One region of the Streptomyces sp. NPDC050743 genome, then DNA from elsewhere that is predicted to be linked to it. Evidence: riboswitches for the same ligand, from Rfam matches in the RefSeq annotation. Region 1 holds a riboswitch; each other region holds the start of a gene.

Region 1 (3,809 bases):
AGCGCCGCGAGCGCCAGGAGCGCCTCGGCCAGGGGCTGCCGGCCCAGCGGCGAGAGCCGGGTGCCGAGCACCGTGGTCGCGGCGACGGAGGTGAGGGCGCCCGGCCTCTCCGCCTCGGTCGCCCAGCGTTGCCGCTCGCCGACCAGTCGCAGTACGAACCCCGCGGCCAGCACGGCCCAGGCGACGCACGTCAGCGCCAGCGCCACCCGGGAGACCGCCTCGTCGCCGGTCATGTGCAGCCCCACCGACAGGATGCCGGTCGCCATCACGGCGGCCCCGGCCGCGGGGGACCGCCCCGCCCACCACACGCGCAGACCTGAGATGCCGGGCATGCGCCGATGCTAGGGAGCCGCGGCGGCCCTGCCCGGAAGGGCACGCGCGCGTGAAGAGCAAAAACGCCGGTACGCGTGCATGAGCCTGAAAGAGCGGGCAGCCCGCGCTTGGACGGAGGAAGGGCTCACCCGAGTGTGGGCGGAGGGACGGCCGCACGCGCGCGTGGCGGCCCAAGACCCAGGCACGCGCCCACGCGGACGTCCAATTCGCCGGCACGCCCGCGTGGAGCGCGCAAGAGCTGAGGCGCGCCCGGCCCGGGGCAGGCCCTCAGCCCGGGCGGACCACGCTGTGGATGATCGACTCTCCGCCGTAGTAGATGGACTCCTCGCGGACGTACGCGCCCGGCTTGGGGGCGTGGATCATCATGCCGTTGCCTATGTAGACGCCGACGTGGCTGATGTCGTCGTAGAAGAAGATCAGGTCGCCCGGCCGCGCGTCGGCGAGCGAGACCGTGGTGCCCGCATCGACCTGGTCGTACGTGGTGCGCGGAAGCGTGACGCCGGCGGCCTTCCAGGCGGCCTGGGTGAGGCCCGAGCAGTCGTAGGAGTCCGGCCCGGTCGCGCCCCACACGTACGGCTTGCCGATCTGCGCGCGGGCGAAGGCGATCGCCTTCTCGGCCTTCGTGTCGTACGAGCTGGTGGTGGAGTCGGAGCCCGTCGAGCCCGATCCGGATCCGGACCCGGACCCCGTGGACGAGGACGACGACGAGTCGGCCTGCTGCTGAGCTGCCTGCTGCTGGGCCGCCTGCTGCTTCGCCAGCTCGGCCGCCTTGCGCGCCGCCTCCTGCTGCTTCTCCCGCTCGATGGCGGCCAGCCGCGCCTTCTCCTGGGCATTCAGCTGCGACAGCAGCTCGCGGGCCGACGCCAGCTTCTTCTGGACGGTGGACTTGGCGGTCTGCAGGTCGTGTTGTGAGTCGCTCAGCGTCTGCAGGCTCTGCGCGGCTTCCCGCCGCTTCTTCATGGTCGTGGCCTGCTCGCCGATGTAGTCGTCGACCGCGCGCTTCTCCCGCGAGGTCAGCCGGTTCATCAGCTGGGTCTGGTCGAAGTAGTCCTGCGGGTCGTTCGCCAGCAGGAAAGTGGCCGTGTCGGGAGCGGCGGCGCCGGTGCGGTACTGGGCCGCGGCGAACGAGCCCAGCTCCTCGCGGGCCTTGTTGAGGCGTTCGGTGCGCCGGGCGAGGTCGTCGCGCAGGGCGTCGACGCGGCCCCGCTGCTTACCGGTCCGCTCCTTGGCCGCGTTGTACTTCTCGGTCGCCGACTCCGCCTGGCGGTAGAGATCGTCGACCTTCTTCTCGACCTCCTCCAGGCTCGGCTTTGCGTGATCGGTACGGGGGGCGGCCTCTGCGGTCTGCGAGAGCACGGCCATGGAGGTGAGGGCGGCGGTGGCGAGGGCGGGGGTGCGAAGGCCCGTTCCGATGGTCCCGCCGGGGCGCGGCTTGCGGTGCGACGCCAAGGGAGGCGACTCCTTCCAATGGGCCGCCTACCGGGTTAGCTGTCGGGTTCGGGCGGTGGTTCGGAAGGGTTGCCCTACGACGGCGTCCCGGGTGGGAGCCGGCCGATTCACCCCAAGGTCGGTGGGTCCCCGGCTCCGGGCGCCCTGCGGCGCGCCGGACTCGGCGGAGGCCGCGCGGCCCGGCGAGGTTCGCCGGTAGGGGTCGTACGGCCCGGACGCACGCTAGCCAACTCGTGTGACTCCTGTGAAGGTTGGTGCGTGATATGTCCGATACATTTTCGTGACCTGAGCCGGGTTTCGCTCCTGTGTCATCGGACGGTTCCCCTGTGTGAGCAGGCCGCGGGCCACTCGGCGGTGACGATCGGCCGCGTTCCGGGCCGGCCATGTTCCGGGGACGGCGACCGGTTGTCGGTGGGGCGCCCTAGACTCGGAGAGCGATGAGCAGCCTCTTTGACGACAGCTTCCTGGCGGACCTCCAGGCCCCTCGCGGGCGCGAGGAGGAGCCCCCGCCGCCGCCCGAGGACGATCACGCTCCGGAGCCGCTTCCGGACGATCTGTTCGGCGGGAAGTTCGACGTGCCGCCGGACCGGGACGCGTACTACCGCGACGGCGCCCCCCGCCCCGCCCTCGACGCGGCGGCCCTGCTGACGGGGCTGAACGACAATCAGCGCGCCGCGGTGGTGCACGCCGGCTCCCCGCTGCTCATCGTCGCCGGCGCAGGGTCCGGCAAGACCCGTGTGCTCACCCACCGCATCGCCCACCTGCTCGCCGAGCGGCACGTGCACCCGGGCCAGATCCTCGCGATCACCTTCACCAACAAGGCCGCGGGCGAGATGAAGGAGCGCGTCGAGCAGCTCGTCGGCCCGCGCGCGAACGCGATGTGGGTGATGACCTTCCACAGCGCGTGCGTGCGCATCCTGCGCCGCGAGTCGAAGAAGCTCGGCTTCACGTCGTCGTTCTCGATCTACGACGCCGCCGACAGCAAGCGCCTGATGGCCCTGGTCTGCCGCGACCTGGACCTCGACCCCAAGCGCTTCCCGCCGAAGTCGTTCAGCGCGAAGATCAGCAACCTGAAGAACGAGCTGATCGACGAGGAGGACTTCGCCGCCCAGGCCACCGACGGCTTCGAGAAGACCCTCGCCCAGGCCTACGCGCTCTACCAGTCGCGGCTGCGCGAGGCCAACGCGCTCGACTTCGACGACCTGATCATGACGACGGTCAACCTGCTGCGCGCCTTCCCGGACGTCGCCGAGCACTACCGCCGCCGCTTCCGGCACGTCCTGGTCGACGAGTACCAGGACACCAACCACGCCCAGTACGCGCTGGTGCGGGAACTCGTCGGCACCGCGGAGCGCTCCGCCGAGGACGGCGACATCCCGCCCGGCGAGCACGACCTGCCGCCCGCCGAACTGTGCGTCGTGGGTGACGCGGACCAGTCCATCTACGCTTTCCGGGGCGCGACGATCCGCAACATCCTCCAGTTCGAGGAGGACTACCCGAACGCGACGACGATCCTCCTGGAGCAGAACTACCGCTCCACGCAGACCATCCTGTCCGCCGCCAACGCGGTCATCGAGCGCAACGAGTCCCGTCGCCCGAAGAACCTGTGGACCAACGCCGGCCAGGGCGCGCGGATCACCGGCTACGTCGCCGACACGGAGCACGACGAGGCCCAGTTCGTCTCCGACGAGATAGACCGCCTCGTCGACGCGGGCGAGGCCAAGGCGGGCGACGTCGCCGTCTTCTACCGCACCAACGCCCAGTCCCGTGTCTTCGAAGAGGTCTTCATCCGCGTCGGCCTGCCCTACAAGGTCGTCGGCGGAGTCCGCTTCTACGAGCGCAAGGAGGTCCGGGACGTCCTGGCCTACCTGCGCGTTCTCGCCAACCCCGAGGACTCGGTGCCGCTGCGGCGCATCCTCAACGTGCCCAAGCGGGGCATCGGCGAGCGCGCCGAGGCGATGATCGACGCCCTCGCCCAGCGCGAGAAGATCAGCTTCCCGCAGGCGCTCAAGCGCGTGGACGAGGCG
Region 2 (3,809 bases), on a different contig from region 1:
GCGTCCCGGTGACGATCGCCAAGGCTGACGGCAACCCCGTCAACGCGGCCTCCATGCTGGCCGTCCTGGGCCTGGGCGCCCAGGGCGGCGAAGAGATCGTGCTGGCCTCCGACGCCGAGGGCGCGGACGTCGCCCTGGACCGTCTGGCCAAGCTGGTCGCCGAGGGCCTCGAGGAACTGCCCGAGACGGTCTGAACGGCAGCACGCTGATACGCCGGAGCCGCGTCGCCTTTTCGGGCGGCGCGGCTCTGTGTTTCCGGGCTCATTGCGCGCACACCGGAATCAGGGCAGCGAAATACAGCGCAGCCGAATTACTCTTCTTTGTATACGGCGTCCGTGTTAATGCCGGAGGCCCGACATGTTTACGGCGTGTTGCGAAGTCCTCACACGCTCGCCGGCCCCGGAAAAACGCAGGCGGTGCACGGCCGTCGCACGCTCGGTGTGCAGCGCCGTGAGCGCCCGCGCACGCTCGCCGTCGCCGCGCGCCACCGCGTCGACGATGGCGCCGTGTTCCGCCCAGTAGTCCACCGGGCTCGGCGGCGCCTCCACCGCGTACATCCAGGCGATCTTGTGCCGCAGCTGGATGAGCATCGCGGTCAGCGAGGGGCTGCCGCAGGCCTGGGCGAGCGTCTCGTGGAACCAGCCGCCCAGCGAGCGCAGATCCTCGCTGTGTCCCCGCCTGGCCCGCTCCTGGCCCAGCCTGACCAGGCCGCGCAGCACCTTCAGATGGGCCTCGGTGCGCCGCTGGGCGGCCCGGGCGGCCCCGAGCGGCTCCATCAGCAGGCGCATCTCCAGCAGGTCGGCGGCCTCCTGCTCGGTCGGCTCGGCCACGCACGCGCCCGCGTGCCGGCGGGTCACCACGAAGCCCTCGGCCTCCAGGGTGCGCAGGGCCTCGCGGACGGGGACGCGCGAGACGCCGTAGCGGCGGGCGAGGACTTCCTCGGTCAGCCGGCCGCCGCGCTCGTAGACACCCGCGACGATGTCGTCCCGGATGGCCGTGCACACCGAGTGCGCCGGAATACGCATGACCGACCTCCGCCTTAATCCCCGTGAAACGTCGACGATGGACGCGTGTTCCGTGACTCTATTCCAATGAGCCGGAATTTCCGACGGCGGGTCGGAATCCATGGATATTTTTTGGTCAGCGGGCCGGGGCGCGGCCGTGAAAGAACGACGAAAGCCCCGGCTCGGTGAGCCGGGGCTTCGCATGCCGCGCGAGGGGGCGTCAGACGTTCACGCCGTGCTTGCGGAGGTAGGCGACGGGGTCGACGTCCGAGCCGTAGTCGGGGGTCGTACGGGCCTCGAAGTGCAGGTGCGGGCCGGTGGTGTTGCCGGTCGCGCCGGACAGGCCGATCTGCAGGCCCGGGGTGACCCGCTGGCCCACCGAGACGCCGATGGACGACAGGTGGCCGTACTGGGTGTACATGCCGTCGGCCATCCTGATCACGATCTGGTTGCCGTACGCGCCGCCCCAGCCGGTGGAGACGACGGTGCCGGCGCCGACCGCGTGCACGGGGGTGCCGCTCGCCGCGTGGAAGTCGATGCCGGTGTGCGAGCCAGAGGACCACAGGGAGCTGCTGGCCCGGTAGCCGGTGGAGACGTAGGAGTTCGCGATCGGGGCGACGAAGGTGTTCATCAGGCGCTTGCGCTCGGCCTCCCGGGCGGCGCGGGCCCTGGCCTCGCGCTCCTCCTTCGCCTTCTTGGCGGCGGCCTCCTCGGCCGCCTTCTGCTCGGCGGCCTGCCGCTGCGCGGTGGCCTGCGCGTCGATGTGCTCGGCCACGTCGTCGCTCAGGGTGAGGACCGGTGTGAGGCCGGTCTGCTCCACGGTGTTCTCGGCGGCGAGTGCCGGGGAGGCGGCGAGGGTGCCGATGACACCGGTGGTGGTGAGGGCCGCGATGCCCGCCGCCTGAGCGGTGGTGCGCTTGACCCGGCCGGGCTTGCGGTGCTTCCCGGTGGCGCACATGAACGCCATGGAGTGGCTGGTCCTTTCCTTCCCTCTCGCCTACCGGGTTAGCTGACGGGTTCGGAGCAGGAAGGTCTCCTACGGGCCCCTCGCGACTCGCGCGGGCGCCCGATTCACCCCAGGGACTGCGTGGGTCCCCGGCTCCCCTGGCTCGCGCCGTACGGGGACTCGGCGATGACTGTCCGGTGCCGCGGGTGCGGCGCACTGCCTACCGACGAACAGCCTGGGCGACGCTACGTAAGCCTGCTTTCGAACCCCAAACCGATCCGGGCTTTTGTAGCGCATCCCACAGGGCAGACAGGCAACCTCCGCCTCAAATCGGGCATCTGGGGTAGGGCTGGGAAACGGCAGGGGCCCTGACGGTCCGTAGACCGTCAGGGCCCCACGCGCGCGTGCGGCCTCCCGGGCGCACCCGGCCGCTGCGACGGCGCGCTCTACTCGGCCGCCACCACGGTCACTTCACCGATGCCGAGCGCCTCCACCGGCGCCTTGATCTGGGAGGCGTCACCGACGAGGACGGTCACCAGGCGGTCCACCGGGAAGGCGTTCACGACGGCCGCCGTGGCCTCCACCGTGCCCGTCGCGGCCAGCTGCTGATACAGCGTCGCCTGGAAGTCGTCGGGCAGGTGCTGCTCGACCTGGTCGGCCAGCGTGCTCGCCACGGCCGCCGCGGTCTCGTACTTCAGCGGCGCCACCCCGACGAGGTTCTGCACGGCCACGTCCCGCTCGGCGTCGGTCAGGCCGTCCGCCGCGAGGGTGCGCAGCACCTTCCACAGGTCCTCCAGCGCCGGACCGGTGTTGGGGGTGTCCACGGAACCGCTGATGGCGAGCATCGACGCGCCCGTGCCGTCCGGCGCGGACCTGAGGACCTGGCCGAACGCGCGCACACCGTAGGTGTAGCCCTTCTCCTCGCGCAGGACCCGGTCCAGGCGGGAGGTGAGCGTGCCGCCGAGGCAGTAGGTGCCGAGCACCTGGGCGGGCCACACGCGGTCGTGCCGGTCGGGGCCGACGCGGCCGATGAGCAGCTGCGTCTGCACGGCGCCGGGCCGGTCCACGATGACCACGCGCCCGGTGTCGTCGGCGGTCACCGGCGGCACGGGCCGCGGCTCGCCCGCGGTGCCGGTCCAGGCGCCCAGCGTGTCGCCGAGCAGCGCGTCCAGGTCGACGCCGGTGAGGTCGCCGACCACGACCGCGGTGGCCGTGGCGGGGCGTACATGCCGGCCGTAGAAGGCGCGTACGGCGTCGGCGTCGATCTTCTCGACCGTCTCCTCGGTGCCCTGGCGGGGGCGCGACATGCGCGAGACCAGCGGGAACAGCTCCTTGGAGAGCTCCTTGGCGGCCCGGCGGGAAGGGTTGGCCAGCTCGTGCGGGATCTCGTCCAGGCGGTTGCGGACCAGCCGCTCCACCTCGCTGTCGGCGAAGGCGGGCGCGCGCAGCGCGTCGGCGAGCAGGCCGAGGCCCTTGGCCAGGCGGGAGGCCGGGACCTCCAGGCTGAGCCGCACGCCGGGGTGGTCGGCGTGCGAGTCCAGTGTGGCGCCCGCGCGCTCCAGCTCGGCTGCGAACTCCTCGGCGGAGTGCTTGTCGGTGCCCTCGGAGAAGGCCCGCGCCATGATCGTGGCGACGCCGTCCAGGCCGGCCGGCTCGGCGTCCAGGGGCGCGTCCAGCAGCACCTCGACGGCGACGACCTGCTGGCCGGGGCGGTGGCAGCGCAGCACCGTCAGACCGTTGTCGAGCGCGGTGCGCTCGGGGGCCGGGAACGCCCAGGGCCTGGCTTCGCCGGCCTGCGGCTGGGGATGGAAGTCCATGGTGGCGAGCTCGGTCACTTGGCCGTCTCCTCGTTCTCGTTG
Region 3 (3,809 bases), on a different contig from region 1:
TGGCCGCGCTCGGACTCCGCGTACTCCTGGGCCCGGCCCGCGCGGGCGCTGTCGACCTTGGTGCCGGGACGGTACTTGCCGGTCAGGAAACCCGCGGCGAGGGAGAAGTAGGGCACCGAGGACAGGCCCTCCTTGGCGGCCAGGTCCTGCAGCGGGCCCTCGTAGGTGTCGCGGGAGACGAGGTTGTAGTGGGGCTGGAGGGCGACATAGCGGGCGAGGCCCTCGCGGTCGGAGAAGTCGAGCGAGGCCCTCAGGCGCTCGGGGCTGATGTTGGAGGCGGCGATGTGGCGGACCTTGCCCGCCTTCACCAGCTCGTCCAGCGCGCCGATGATCTCCTCGACCGGGACCTCGGGCTTGTCGAAGTGGGTGTAGTAGAGGTCGATGTGGTCGGTGTCCAGGCGGCGCAGGGAGGCGTCCGCGGCGGCCTTGATGTTGGCGGCGGACAGGCCCTGGAATTCGGGGTGCTGGCTGACCTTGGTGGCGATGACGACGCGGTCGCGGTTGCCGCGGGACTTGACCCACTTGCCGATGACCGTCTCGGACTCGCCGCCCTTGTGGCCCTCGATCCATGCCGAGTAGGAGTCGGCGGTGTCGATGAAGTTGCCGCCGGCGGCCGTGTAGGCGTCCAGCACGGCGAAGGAGGTCTCCTCGTCGGCGGTCCAGCCGAAGACGTTGCCGCCGAGACAGAGGGGGAAGACCTCGAGGTCGGAGGAACCGAGTGTGCGAAGGGAAGTCATGCTCTAGATCAACACCGGCGACGGCTGATCGCATTCCGCCGCCGGTGCAAAGTCCCCCGGACAGACGGCTGTCAGGGGTTGAGGCCCTTGTCGCGCAGCCACGGCGCCGGGTCGACGGCGGTGGCCTGGCCGTTCGGGTGGACCTCCAGGTGGAGGTGGGGGCCGGTGACGTTGCCGGTGGCGCCGACTCGGCCGATGACCTCGCCGGTGGAGACCTTCTGGCCGACGGAGACGTTGATCGAGGACTGGTGGCAGAACCACAGCTCGGTGCCGTCGTCCAGGGTCAGGACGGTGCGGTAGCCGTAGGCACCGGCCCAGCCGGCCTCGGTGACCGTGCCGCTGTGGATGGCCTTGATGAGGGTGCCGGTGGGGGCGGCGAAGTCGAGGCCGGTGTGGTAGCCGGAGGACCACATCGCGCCGGGCTGCCCGAAGGTGCCGGTGATCGTGTACGAGACGACGGGCAGCTGGTACTGCTTGGCCAGCTCGGCCAGCCGCGCGGCCTCGGCGGCCTTCTTGGCGTCGGCCTCCGCCTTCTCCTTGGCGGCGGCGGCCTTGGCGGCGGCCTCCTTCTCCGCCTTGGCGGCCGCGGCTGCGGCCTGCTGGTCGGCGGCGGCGATCGCGGCGGCGGTGGCCTTGCCGTCGGCTTGGCCCTTCTGCTGCTCGGCCTGGGCCATGATCCGGTTGCGCAGGGCCTCGCCGGCGTTGCCGCTGTCGGCGCTGTCGGTGCTCACGCCCACGTGGCTGAGCCCGGTGGTGGTGGCCTGCGGCGCGTCGGAGGAGCCGCCGTCGAAGATGTGCTCGACGGAGTCCAGGTCCGGCATGGATATGGAGACCGGCGGCTTGCCGGTGTTGGCGCTGGCCATGCCGCCCGCGCCAACCGCGGCCATCACGCCGACGCCGAGGACGGTGGAGCTGCGTGCGAAGCCGCCGCGCTGCTTGGCGACGCGGTGCCGGCCACGGACCGGGGTGACGGAGTCCTCGGTGGGGTTCCACTCCTCCCAGGGCCCCTCCTCGGCGCGGTAGGCGCCGTAGCCGAAGGTCTCCGGCTGGGCTTGCGCGGGCACGAACGGGGCTTCTGGGGCGGGCCGGTTGGACGCCACTCGGGCGTACTCCTTTCCTTCCTCCGCCTACCGGGTTAGCTGACGGGTTCGGAGCAGGAAGGTCTCCTACGCGCGTATACCGGCTGGTATCCGCGCGATTCACCCCAAGATGGTGGTTCCCCGGTTCCCTTGCGGGATTCGACGCGTGCGCACGGAGCCGCCTCTTGTGACGGCTGGGACGACCGCGCTGCGTTATCGAACGTTAATAGACCCGGCAGCCACTTTCCAAGCCGTTCGGCTTGATCGTTAACGTTTTCGACGGTGGACTTACCCGCCAGGAACACTGCAAACCGGGCGAGTTGGCCCCCGCTCATGAGTGTCCGCGTTTTTGATGGTGACTCAGATGTTATGCGGAGGGCTGTCGTACGGTCACTATCGGTGAAGGTGATCACGGATGTCGCGGAGGGGCGACCGGTGTGCCGCCGATCGGATGACCGCGTGGTGTACAGTAGAGACACAACGACGCGGGGTGGAGCAGCTCGGTAGCTCGCTGGGCTCATAACCCAGAGGTCGCAGGTTCAAATCCTGTCCCCGCTACTGAAAACTCAGGGCCCGGAATCCCATGGATTCCGGGCCCTGAGTGTGTGCACGGGCGCCTCAGCCGAGCAGATGCCCGTTCGGCGCCTTGGCGGATTCCTCCAGCTCGGGCAGGACGACCACCTCGGCGCCCGCCTTGACCAGAATCCCCGTACCGTCGGCCGCCGCCACGAACGTGTCCGGCTCCCTCCAGGCGGTGACCACCCGGCGCACCCCCGCCCGAAGGATCAGCTCGGCGCAGGGCGCGGGCCGCGAGGCACGCCGCGCACAGGGCTCCAGGCTGCTGTACACCGTGGCGGCAGCCAGTCGCGGATCCGCCGGGTCGATCTTCGCGAGCGCGGCCTCCTCCGCGTGGACCACGGGATCATCCCCCTCCCGGGAGTGGCCGCGAGCCAGCTCCGTACCGTCGGCGGCAACCACCACCGCGCCGACGCTGAACGCCGTCTCCGAGGGCGGACACAGCGCGGCGAGGTCACAGGCCGTCCGCAGCCAGTGCCGGTCGGCGGCGGTGGCGAGGGGACCGGCGCCGGGCGCGGTGGGCTCGTAGCGCATGAGGACGACGTCCTCGATCCGGCGGGTCTCGGTCAGACGCAGCCGGCCGGCCTGGTAGCCGCCGGGGCCGAACAGGCGGGGTGCGGCGGGGTCGCCGACGAAGAGCGGGGCGAGGACCAGCTGGAGCTCGTCGGCGAGGCCCAGCTGCAGCAGCTGGGTGTGGACGGTGCCGCCGCCCTCGACCATCAGCCGTCCGACCCCGCGCACGTCGTGCAGGTGGGACAGCAGGGCCCGCCAGTCGAGGCCGGGGCCGAGCGGGACGATGTCGGCGGCGCTGCCGAGGCGGTGGGCGGCCCGCTCGGCGCCCCGGTCGGTCGTGTAGACGAGCTTGTCGCCGCCGGTGTGCCAGAAGTTGGCGTCGGGGTCGAGGTCGCCGGTGGCGCTGACGGTCACCTTCAGCGGGTACTCCGGCCGGCCCGCCCGGACCCGGGCCGCGCGGCGCTCGGCGGAGTTGACCAGCAACCGCGGGTTGTCGGCGCGGATCGTGCCGGCGCCGATCAGGATCGCGTCGACGGAGGCCCGTACCGCGTCCACCCGGTCGAAGTCGGCCGGGCTGGACAGCAGGAGCCGGTCGGGGCCGGTGTCGTCCAGGTAGCCGTCGAGGGAGACGGCGGCGGACAGCAGCACGTACGGGTACGACATCGGCGCGGTCTCCCTGCGAGGCGAGGCTTGGTTCAAGTTTGAAACAAACTTACACTGGCGGCATGACGACCCGCTGGCTCAGCCCCGAGGAGCAGCGCGCCTGGCGCGCGTATCTCGCCGCGACGCACCTCCTGGAGGACGCGATCGACCGACAGCTCCAGCAGGACGCCGGCATGCCGCACCTGTTCTACTCCGTGCTGGCGAACCTGTCCGACGCGCCCGACCGGCGGCTGCGGATGAC

The links. Region 1 has a riboswitch for cyclic di-AMP ahead of ACIBJF_RS25565 (NlpC/P60 family protein). Riboswitches for the same ligand answer to the same signal wherever they lie in the genome.
Region 2: linked by a shared signal. The riboswitch ahead of ACIBJF_RS13815 (M23 family metallopeptidase) and the one ahead of ACIBJF_RS25565 (NlpC/P60 family protein) in region 1 are both predicted to bind cyclic di-AMP.
Region 3: linked by a shared signal. The riboswitch ahead of ACIBJF_RS08960 (M23 family metallopeptidase) and the one ahead of ACIBJF_RS25565 (NlpC/P60 family protein) in region 1 are both predicted to bind cyclic di-AMP.

What each region holds. Positions count from the first base shown of each region.
Region 1 covers NZ_JBITGJ010000028.1:65,701-69,509, forward strand. Annotated here, with positions in the region: gene ACIBJF_RS25560 (tellurite resistance/C4-dicarboxylate transporter family protein) at 1-332, opposite strand, end outside; gene ACIBJF_RS25565 (NlpC/P60 family protein) at 601-1,782, opposite strand; cyclic di-AMP (ydaO/yuaA leader) riboswitch at 1,790-1,958, opposite strand; gene pcrA (DNA helicase PcrA) at 2,220-3,809, shown strand, end outside.
Region 2 covers NZ_JBITGJ010000010.1:124,780-128,588, reverse strand. Annotated here, with positions in the region: gene ACIBJF_RS13825 (HPr family phosphocarrier protein) at 1-194, shown strand, start outside; gene ACIBJF_RS13820 (GntR family transcriptional regulator) at 339-1,025, opposite strand; gene ACIBJF_RS13815 (M23 family metallopeptidase) at 1,225-1,971, opposite strand; cyclic di-AMP (ydaO/yuaA leader) riboswitch at 1,984-2,146, opposite strand; gene ACIBJF_RS13810 (M16 family metallopeptidase) at 2,397-3,785, opposite strand; gene ACIBJF_RS13805 (M16 family metallopeptidase) at 3,782-3,809, opposite strand, start outside.
Region 3 covers NZ_JBITGJ010000005.1:316,642-320,450, reverse strand. Annotated here, with positions in the region: gene ACIBJF_RS08965 (aldo/keto reductase) at 1-737, opposite strand, end outside; gene ACIBJF_RS08960 (M23 family metallopeptidase) at 809-1,837, opposite strand; cyclic di-AMP (ydaO/yuaA leader) riboswitch at 1,845-1,991, opposite strand; tRNA gene ACIBJF_RS08955 (tRNA-Met) at 2,301-2,374, shown strand; gene ACIBJF_RS08950 (dihydrofolate reductase family protein) at 2,435-3,568, opposite strand; gene ACIBJF_RS08945 (MarR family winged helix-turn-helix transcriptional regulator) at 3,631-3,809, shown strand, end outside.